One region of the Planococcus lenghuensis genome, then DNA from elsewhere that is predicted to be linked to it. Evidence: riboswitches for the same ligand, from Rfam matches in the RefSeq annotation. Region 1 holds a riboswitch; each other region holds the start of a gene.
What was found. Region 1 has a riboswitch for S-adenosylmethionine ahead of B0X71_RS10025 (5-methyltetrahydropteroyltriglutamate--homocysteine S-methyltransferase). Riboswitches for the same ligand answer to the same signal wherever they lie in the genome.
Positions count from the first base shown of each region.

Region 2: another riboswitch for S-adenosylmethionine. It lies ahead of B0X71_RS17150 (aliphatic sulfonate ABC transporter substrate-binding protein); the one in region 1 lies ahead of B0X71_RS10025 (5-methyltetrahydropteroyltriglutamate--homocysteine S-methyltransferase).
Region 3: another riboswitch for S-adenosylmethionine. It lies ahead of B0X71_RS15625 (methionine ABC transporter ATP-binding protein); the one in region 1 lies ahead of B0X71_RS10025 (5-methyltetrahydropteroyltriglutamate--homocysteine S-methyltransferase).

Region 1 is NZ_CP019640.1:1,946,331-1,949,603, reverse strand. It holds gene B0X71_RS10030 (FixH family protein) at 1-561, shown strand, start outside; SAM riboswitch class I at 1,050-1,153, shown strand; gene B0X71_RS10025 (5-methyltetrahydropteroyltriglutamate--homocysteine S-methyltransferase) at 1,273-2,397, shown strand; gene B0X71_RS10020 (GatB/YqeY domain-containing protein) at 2,516-2,986, shown strand; gene B0X71_RS10015 (YrhK family protein) at 3,142-3,273, opposite strand, start outside.
Region 2 is NZ_CP019640.1:3,391,963-3,395,235, reverse strand. It holds gene B0X71_RS17155 (PQQ-dependent sugar dehydrogenase) at 1-1,108, shown strand, start outside; SAM riboswitch class I at 1,498-1,605, shown strand; gene B0X71_RS17150 (aliphatic sulfonate ABC transporter substrate-binding protein) at 1,909-2,916, shown strand; gene B0X71_RS17145 (ABC transporter permease) at 2,942-3,273, shown strand, end outside.
Region 3 is NZ_CP019640.1:3,084,753-3,088,025, forward strand. It holds gene B0X71_RS15615 (O-acetylhomoserine aminocarboxypropyltransferase/cysteine synthase family protein) at 1-523, opposite strand, end outside; SAM riboswitch class I at 626-737, opposite strand; gene B0X71_RS15620 (glycerol-3-phosphate acyltransferase) at 882-1,523, shown strand; SAM riboswitch class I at 1,605-1,721, shown strand; gene B0X71_RS15625 (methionine ABC transporter ATP-binding protein) at 1,828-2,859, shown strand; gene B0X71_RS15630 (methionine ABC transporter permease) at 2,849-3,273, shown strand, end outside.

The DNA.
Region 1 (3,273 bases):
GAAGCTGTCACAGGTGCGGATGAGGTGGAATTCGAAGTGTGGCAGGAGGAAGAGAAAGAGAGCAGCAATCTCCTGACGGCCGGTCACGAGGGAGAAGGAGTGTACGTTGCTGAAACCTTGTTTGCCGAAGCCGGCGTCTATCATATCCAATCTCACGTCACAGCAAGAGATATGCATACAATGCCGGAGACCACGATTACAGTCAGCGGCCCGGAACCTGCACTGGGAGAAGAAACTGCGCATCCGTACAGTCATGACGCCCATGGCACAGTCACTATTCACCTGGCTGAGCCCGGAGCGATCCAGTTGAATGAACCGGCGATATTCAACGTTCATGCGAAAAGCGGGGAAGTGCAGCTGACAGGAGCGGACGTCTCGTTGGAGTTATGGCGAGAAGGCGCTGAAAAGCATGAATGGGTGAAGTTGACAGAACAAGAGGGAGCCTACACGGGTGAAGTGACATTTGCGGAAGCGGGTACGTACCAAGTGCAAACCCATGTCATGAAAGATAGTGACAGTATACATGAACACACCGAGACGGTGATCGAAGTTTTGGAATAATTAAGGCATGGCTGGATAACTGGGACGCTTTTTCAGTGTCCAGCTTTTTTTCGAAATAAATTAAAAGAGAATTCTCGTAGACAAAAATGGATAAAAGAAAACGGGGCTATCCTGTTCATGCGATGATCAGCATACTGACCCAAAATCCGGATCATCAACCGTATTTGATGTTTATCCAGAACCAACCGGAGTATGTGATTCATCATCATTAGATCAGCGGAGACAGTTGTTATTTGCTGGAATGCAAATTCCCATTGAATGAAGAATTGAATGGATTTCTGGTGAGCTTGAGCCGGCTTGTAAATTATAAATTGTCACTTATCATAGACTAACTAGATACTCAAAAAAGAGCTGGAATTTTTGTAATGGAATTTAAGTAGTAAAAAATTACTTAAGGAAAATACAAAATCAACAAAAATAAAAACAATCAATTCTTGACGCAGGTCTATATTACTTGTAGGCTACTGTTAATAACCAATTGCATAACTTTCTTATCCAGAGAGGCGGAGGGACTGGCCCGAAGAAACCTCAGCAACAGACTGCGACAAACAGTACTGTGCTAATTCCAGAAGCGTAAGCTTGGAGATGAGAAGAGTCCGTTGTCAGTGTATGCCAAACCCTCTTCTGAAATTCCGGAAGAGGGTTTTTATTTTTTTACCTGTAAATGGATTACTGCATCCATCAAATTAGAGTAGAAAGAAGGAGTTTATATTGACCCAACCAGCAACCGAAAAAGCGAAAACGAATCGTCCATTCCGAGGCGACCATGTCGGCAGTTTCCTCCGGCCGGAGCGGCTGAAAAAAGCCCGGGCCCAGCGGGAAAACGGAGAAATCACGAACGAGGATCTGCGAAAAATTGAAGATGAAGAGATTATCAAACTGATTGCCGAGCAAAAAGCAGCCGGTCCGAAGGCAGTCTCGGACGGCGAGTTCCGCCGGAAATGGTGGCATTTCGATTTTCTGGCCGGGTTTGATGGTGTGGAGCTGTACGATGCCGAACAAGGACTCCAATTCCACGGAAAGCAAACAAAAGCGCTGGGCATCAAAGTGACAGGAAAAATCCGATTCAATGGGCATTATATGATTGATCACTTCAAATTCCTTCGGGATAACGCTGGTGACGCTGTGGCGAAATTCACAATTCCAAGCCCGAACATGCTGCTGTTCCGGGCGACGTTTGAAGAAGGCGTATATGAAACTGAGGAGGAATTATTCACGGATCTGATCACTGCGTATCAGGAAGTGATTGCGGCCTTATACGACGAAGGCTGCCGCTATCTCCAGCTGGATGATACTTCGTGGGCTTCCTTTTTCTCTGAGGAAGGACGCGCAACCATCCGGGCAAAAGGAAAAGAACCGAGCAAAGCAGCTGCACTTTGTGCCCGGGCGATCAATGAGGCCATTGCAGAGAGGCCTGCGGATCTACTCGTGACGATGCACATCTGCCGCGGCAATTTCCAATCCACGTATTTCTCGAGCGGCGGATACGACGCAATGTCTGAAATCATCTTCGGCGGTCTGGCCGTCGATGGACTGTTTCTTGAATTCGATGACGAGCGATCAGGCGGGTTTGAACCGCTTCGCCATATCAACCGGCCGGATTTGACGGTCGTGCTGGGACTCATCACATCCAAGTTTGGCGAACTGGAAGATCCGGAACGTGTAAAAGAACGGATTGCAGAAGCTGCTGCCTATGTGCCGCTGAATCAGCTCTGTCTGAGTCCGCAATGCGGCTTTGCTTCGACAGAAGAAGGAAATTTGCTGACCGCTGAGCAGCAATGGGAAAAAGTCCGCCATGTCGTGAACATTGCACATGATGTCTGGGCAGATGCATAATCATTATTGATCATGGCTGTGCCTGCCATCCCACCAGAAAAACGGGGCGGGATGGTTAGCATTTGCGCCCTTCCAAAAGGAATAGTACGATCAGGTAGACAGAACGAAGGAACTAACTATGAAGGGACAGATCATGATGACGATCAAGACAGACATCGACCAGCACATCAAAGAAGCTATGAAAGCGAAAGACAAAGAACGGCTGGCGACACTCCGCCAATTGAAATCCGCCTTGCAGAACGAGCAGATCAACGCAAAAGACCCGCTGACAGCTGACGAAGAACTGACGGTCGTGAACCGGGAAGTGAAGCAGACGAAAGAGGAACTGGAAGGTTATCAGAAAGCGGAAGGGGATTATGCTGCCGTCATCTCGAAACTTGAAAAGCGGTTGGAAGAGCTCTCCCGTTATTTGCCTGCACAGCTGAGTGAAGCGGAAGTTGAAGCGGCTATCCGGGAAGTCATTACTGAAACCGGTGCAGCGGGTCCCTCCGATAAAGGCGCTGTATTGAAAGTGATCATGCCGAGACTAAAAGGCAAAGCAGACGGCAAGTTCATTAACCAGACCGTTGCCCGTCTCCTCGGACAGTAATATCAGGAAATGGAATAAAGGCACACTCACATGTCGTGAGTGTGCCTTATTTTTTTCAATGGTTTGCGTGCAAGAAAGGGAGGAAGCAGAAGTGACTTATGCCGTTGCCGGCCATTTGTAATTTGTTCTGCTATAAGACCGGGTGCTCGGTTATGTCAATTACTTATCCGTTTAAGATGAATACCCTTCGCGATATTGATGACAGCCCGGGCAATCATTAAAATGCTGCCGCCAATAAAAAAGGAAATGGCGATTGTCTGGCTGACATCCGATAGGAACAAGATACT
Region 2 (3,273 bases), 1.4 Mb from region 1:
CCGGCTGATCGGCGGCATCATTGACGCTAAATCCGATCACCAGCCGAATGATTTACGGGTAGGAAGAGATGGCAGAATGTATGTTTGTGTGGGTATTGGAGGAAACTCGGGATTTATGGATGAAAACGTGATGGCGGCAGTCAAAAGATCGCCGGACGGACATCCAACCACCGCAAAAGATATTGTGCTGACCGGCATTAACATCGAGCTTCCCAATTTCCTGAAAGATTCGCCTGAATTGATACAGACTGGTGCTTTTGTGCCTTTTGGTACCGTAACAAGACCCGGGCAAGTGATCAAAGGCCGCGATAAAAGCGGGGGGACAATCCTGGCCTTTGATCTTGATGATCCAGAAGGGACCGTCAAACCGTATGCATGGGGATTCCGTAACATTATCGGAATCGCCTGGAATGAAGCAGATGAGATGTTTGCCGCTGTCAATGGCTATGATAACGCACCGGGAAGACCGATAAAGGATGTCTATGATGGTACGTATCGGGTCGAAAAAGATGCTTGGTATGGCTGGCCCGATTTTACAGCAAATTTTGATCCTGTGACTGACGAAAAGTACAGACCAGTGAGTTCAGCGATCGCTCCCGTCTACATAAATGGAGAGAGACAGGAACGGAAGATCTACTTTTTGATTGATCATAAAGCCAGCGGCCTCAAGCAGCCGGATAAATCACTGATTGCCGGTCTGCATGAAGTCAATTCTTCACCTTCTAAGATCGATATCTCTCCTGCCTCCTGGGAAGAGTATGCGAATCAGTTATTCATTGCGGAGTTCGGAAATATGGAGTGGTTGACAAATCCGGCCAGGGACAAACCCGCCGGCAGCAGAATTTCGCTAATCAATCCAAATGCAAAGGGACAACAAGTACAGCCCTTTATTCAAAACGAAGAACCGGTACCTGCGTCTCACCTTGGAAAACAAGGAGAAGGAATCGAGCGACCTTATGACGTGAAATTCGGACCGGACGGGGCTATGTACATCGTCGATTTTTCTACACTCCGTGTAAACCTGAATCGTTTAGCGCGGGACAACGGGGCATTCCCTGTTGATTTCCATATGAAAACCGGCATCGTCTGGAAAGTGACAAAAAAATGAAATTATAAGACTGAGAGTAAATACACTTTCGATTTTATTACTTGTTTCCTGAGTATATTTTCGAAGGTGTTTTATTGTGCCCTATTCGGTGCTCACCAAAGGCAGAAGTGTGATGAATTATTCATCGATTTAGGCACATCATACTTTTGTGTGTAACTAGCAACGGTACAGTTACCTTCTGCAGTAAGGATAAAAGTTGGTTTTGGATAATTTTTTTCGTTTTTGCTAGTGGAAAGGGTATGTGAGCGAGGAAGCTTTTCGAAATTAATGTGAAACTGACGTTCTGGGATTAGGTTCCCCGATTGGTAACAAACAAAAAATAGAAAATTTAAAATAAACAATTGACTTTTTAAATCCATAGTATTATGCTAGGTATTAATTTCATAACCTTCTTATCAAGAGAAGCCGAGGGACTGGCCCGTTGACGCTTCAGCAACCTCCGACAATTGTCGGAAAGGTGCTAACTCCAGCAAGATTTTTTTCTTGGGAGATAAGAGAAGCAGGACCACTCGCGATACGGTGCCCCCTTTTCTCATCTTCTTTGAGAAAAGGGGGCTTTTTCTTATCCTCCGGTTGAAATAGACAGAAACGGAAAAGGAGGCAATCATCATGGCAGAAAAGCAGCATAACTCAACCGCATGCCAGCCGGCCCGAATGGGCGTATACATACCCGGACAGCGAATGTTCACCAGAGCTTGACCGGCAGCTTTAAACGAACCAGTACCGGGAAAGCTCTTTAATTCCATAAGACGTTAAGTTCCCGTCCATGGCCATTACAGAAAAATCTGGAGGAATGAAAAATGAGAAATATCCCGTTAATCGATATAAGAAGCTTCCTGGTAGTTGTTGCCGCCATTATGCTGGCCATTGTCGCCGCCGGCTGCTCCACGACTGTTGACTCGGCTGATGCACCGCCTGAGACCATCCGGGTGGATTATGCCTATTATTCACCGCCAAGTCTCGTGCTGAAGAAATTCGGCTGGTTGGAAGAGGAGTTTGCGGAAGAAGGAATTGAAGTGGAGTGGACATTGAGCCAAGGCAGCAACAAAGCGCTGGAGTTTCTGAACAGCAACAGCGTCGATTTTGGTTCCACCGCTGGAGCGGCAGCCCTTATGTCGAAGGCAAATGGCTCGCCGATCAAGAACGTTTATATTTATTCCAAGCCGGAATGGACGGCACTCGTGACGAATCCCGGCTCCGGAATTGAAAGCGTTGAAGATTTAAAAGGAAAGAAAGTCGCCGCTACACTCGGAACCGATCCTTACATCTTCCTGCTCCGGTCATTGGCCGGCTCCGATATTTCAGCGGATGATGTTGAAATCATCAATCTTCAGCACGGAGATGGCGCGTCCGCACTGGCTTCCAATCAGGTGGATGCCTGGGCAGGACTCGATCCGCATATGGCGAGACTGGAACTGGAATCAGGCGCGGAGCTGTTTCACCGGAATGCGGACTTGAATACCTACGGCTTTTTGAATGTTCGGGAAGAGTTTGCTGAAAATCACCCGGAATACGTAAACCGCGTCATTGCCGCCTATGAGAAAGCACGGAATTGGATTCTGGAAAATCCGGAAGAAGCGGCTGAACTGCTGGCCGAGGAAGCGGGCATCAGTGTGGAAGTCGCGAAAAAGCAGATGGAGCGCAATGACCTTTCCAACCCGGTTCCGGGTGATGTTCACCGGGAAGCATTGACTGCAGCCGGTAAAGTGCTGCAGGAAGGGGAAGTCATTGACGCGGATGTCGATATCGAAAAAACCACGGAGTCATTGATCGATCCTTCTTTCGCGGAAGAAACGGTCGAGCAGTAAATCCGGGAAAGCAGGAGGGAACCCGATGGCAAAAAATCAAAGTGAATTGTCTTCTGTATTTGTGGCGGGCAAGCAGCAACAACGAAAGGAAATCAGCCAAAAAGGAAAAAGTACCTGGTTCCGCCCCGTCCTGGCAGGCAGCGTGTTGCCGGTCATCCTGATCATTGCCTGGGAGCTGCTCAGCCGGGCGGGCGTTTTTCCTTCCTATCAGCTGCCTGCTCCCTCGGTCGTTGTCGGCACAATAACAGAGATGGCAGCAGACGGGTCATTATGGGGCCATATCGGAATTACGGTTTACCGGGTCTTTGCCGGATTCTTACTCGGCACGGCAACAGCCGTCATCCTCGGATCCCTTGT
Region 3 (3,273 bases), 1.1 Mb from region 1:
TTGCATGGGCGATTTCCGCCACCCGTTCAACATCAAATACATTCAGGCTTGGATTGCCGATAATTTCACCGAAAATCGCTTTTGTTTTATCCGTAATGGCATCCGCAAAATTCTCGGGATTTTTCCCGTCGACAAAGCGGACCGTAATGCCATAGCGCGGCAGTGTATTGGCGAACAAGCTGAATGTGCCGCCATATAAATTTTCATCCGCAATAATTTCTTCCCCGGCTTCAGCCACGTTCAGAACCGAGAATGCAATCGCCGCCATACCGGAAGAAAGGGCCACTGCAGCTGTCCCGCCTTCGAGGAGAGCCACCCGCTGTTCAAATACATCGACTGTCGGATTCATGATTCGTGTATAGATATTGCCGGTTTCCTTCAGGCCGAATAAGTTCTCCGCATGTTCGGCACTTTTGAATACGTAAGAAGTCGTTTTATGAATCGGAACCCCCCGTGCGCCTGTTACCGGATCCGGTTCCTGTCCTCCGTGAAGCAATTGAGTTTCTGGTTTGAAGTTCGTCATTCGTCTTCCTCCTTAGTTTTTGTCCGATGGAAAGCAGATGAGGAGGAATTAAAAACGGCCCTCTTCGGTTAAGAAGAGGGCCGCCATTCTCAGACAAACCTCCTCTCATCTGTCAGATCAGTTGCAATCTGTAGGACGTAGCACCATTCCAAGCAGCAGCTTGGTGGTTGCCGGGCATCATCGGGCCTATTCCCTCCGCCTCTCTCGATAAGAGTATTCAGATTCAGTTTTCCATCTTAGTGACCAAGTATAGAGAACCACGGCCGCCATTGTCAAGAATTTTCAGCATCTTTTTGAAACCTTTTTATTATCAGGAGCGTTACATGTAAAGAAAGATGCGGAAATCGGAGGGGTTTGCATGACAGGCTGGCTAGCAGCAGCACTTATTATCGGTTATTTGATCGGTTGCCTGCATGGTTCTGTTGCGGCGCGATTTATTTCTGGGGTGAATATCAAAACGGAAGGCGTAAAAAATTCCGGCGCTTCCAATGCGGCTATTGTGCTCGGCTGGAAGTATGGCGCACTGGTGGCGGCCATTGACATCGGAAAAGGGGCTGCTGCTGTGCTGCTCATGCGCGGGCTCTTTTCAGGTTCGGGATTATCCCCTGAAATGCTCTGGATATTCCTGTTCTTTACAGGTAGTGCTGTCGTCATTGGCCATAATTTCCCATTCTATATGGGATTCAGCGGCGGGAAAGGAACTGCCGCCCTCATCGGTGTCTTGCTGGCACTTGACTGGCGGCTCGGGCTCACCGGTCTGCTGCTGCTTATCATCGTTTCATTGATCACAGATTACCTCGTCATTGGAGTGCTTTGCCTGTATGCGGTTCTGCTGCTGGCTGCGTTCCTGCCGGCTCAGGGAGAATGGCCTGTCATTACAGCCGCAGCGCTGTTCGGGATGGCGCTGTGGAAGCACCTGGAGAACATTAAACGGATAAAAGAAGGAACCGAAAACAAAGTGTCGGCCGTCTTCCGGAAGAAGCCGGCAAAAGCAGCTTGAAAATTTTTTTCGATAAAATGGTTGACTTTTTTATACCCAAGCCATAAAGTAGGAATCACGAATTGAATAGCACACATTACTTTCTTATCCAGAGAAACTGAGGGACAGGCCCTATGACGTTTCGGCAGCGGGTTCGCATTTATGCGGACACTGTGCTAATTCCTGCAAATGCGCATCGGCGTATTTGGAAGATGAGAAGGAGTGATTTCATTTATTATGAAGCTCTCTTTTTTCTTGCTGGTAAAGAAAAAAGAGGGCTTCTTTTTGTTTTATTCAGCAAAACCACTATTGAGGAGGCATGGATATGATCCAATTTGAAGGGGTCGCAAAAACGTATCGTTCAGGAAAGCGGGAAGTACCCGCACTGAACGGCATCGATCTGACAGTCGAAACCGGCGAAATCTATGGTGTGATCGGTTTCAGCGGCGCCGGCAAAAGTTCTCTGATCCGGACCGTCAATCTTCTCGAACGGCCGACGAAAGGAACAGTCAAGATTCACGGCAAAGACATCTCCGCATTGTCCGCGAAAGAAATCCGGACAACGCGAAAAGATATCGGCATGATCTTTCAGCATTTTAATCTTTTGACTTCAAAGACCGTATATACCAACATCGCCATGCCGCTGATCTTAACCAAAACGCCAAAAAATGAAATTCAGCAGCGGGTTACGGAATTGCTGGACTTTGTCGGGCTCGGTGATCAGGCGGATAAGTATCCGGAACAGCTGTCCGGCGGTCAGAAACAGCGCATCGGCATCGCCCGGGCGCTCGCCACGAATCCGTCCATCCTGCTGTGCGATGAAGCAACGTCTGCTCTGGATCCGCAAACGACCCAGTCAATCCTGGACCTGCTGCGGAAAGTGAACCGCAAGTATAAGATCACTATTCTCCTGATCACGCATGAAATGGCGGTCATCCGGGAGGTGTGCGATAAAGTGGCTGTGCTTGAAGCCGGCCGGATCATCGAACAAGGAACGGTATTCGATGTATTCTCGAATCCGCAGCATGCGACGACGCGGCGGTTTGTCCGCTCGGTTATGAATGATGAACTGCCGGAGGCGCTGCTTAAACAGATCCGGAACACGAACAGGAGCCAGCCGATTTACCGCATTCAGTTCACAGGCGATTCCGTAGCCCATCCGCTCATCTCACGGATTTCCCGGCGCTATGATCTTGAACTGAACGTTCTGTTCGGCAATATCACCGAGCTGCAGGGCATTCCGTACGGCAATCTGATTGTAGAGTTCAACGGCAACCCAGCGGAGATCCAGCGGGCATTGATCGAAATCCGGAATAATTACGTCTTAGCAGAGGAGATGAGCAGTTATGCTAGTTGATCAGGAACAAATACTGGAAGCGTTATGGGAAACCATTTACATGACCGGCGTTGCGTTCGGCTGTTCATTGCTCATCGGCTTCCCCCTCGGTATCCTGCTCGTTGTCACAAGGCGCGGCCATCTGCTTGAGAATGAACCGGTATTCAAAGTGCTGAACGCCATCGTCAATATTTTCCGGTCGATTCCTTTTATCATTTTGCTTGTCGCGATCATCCCGCTCACCCGGCTGATTGTCGGCACTTCCATCGGAACGACAGCAGCGATTGTCCCGCTTGTGTTCTATGCAGGACCTTACATCGCCCGGCTTATTGAAAATTCATTGCTTGAAATCGATAAAGGCGTCATCGAAGCGGCCCAGGCAATGGGTGCCACGCCCGGCCAGATTGTATTCCGTTTTCTGATTCCGGAAGCCCG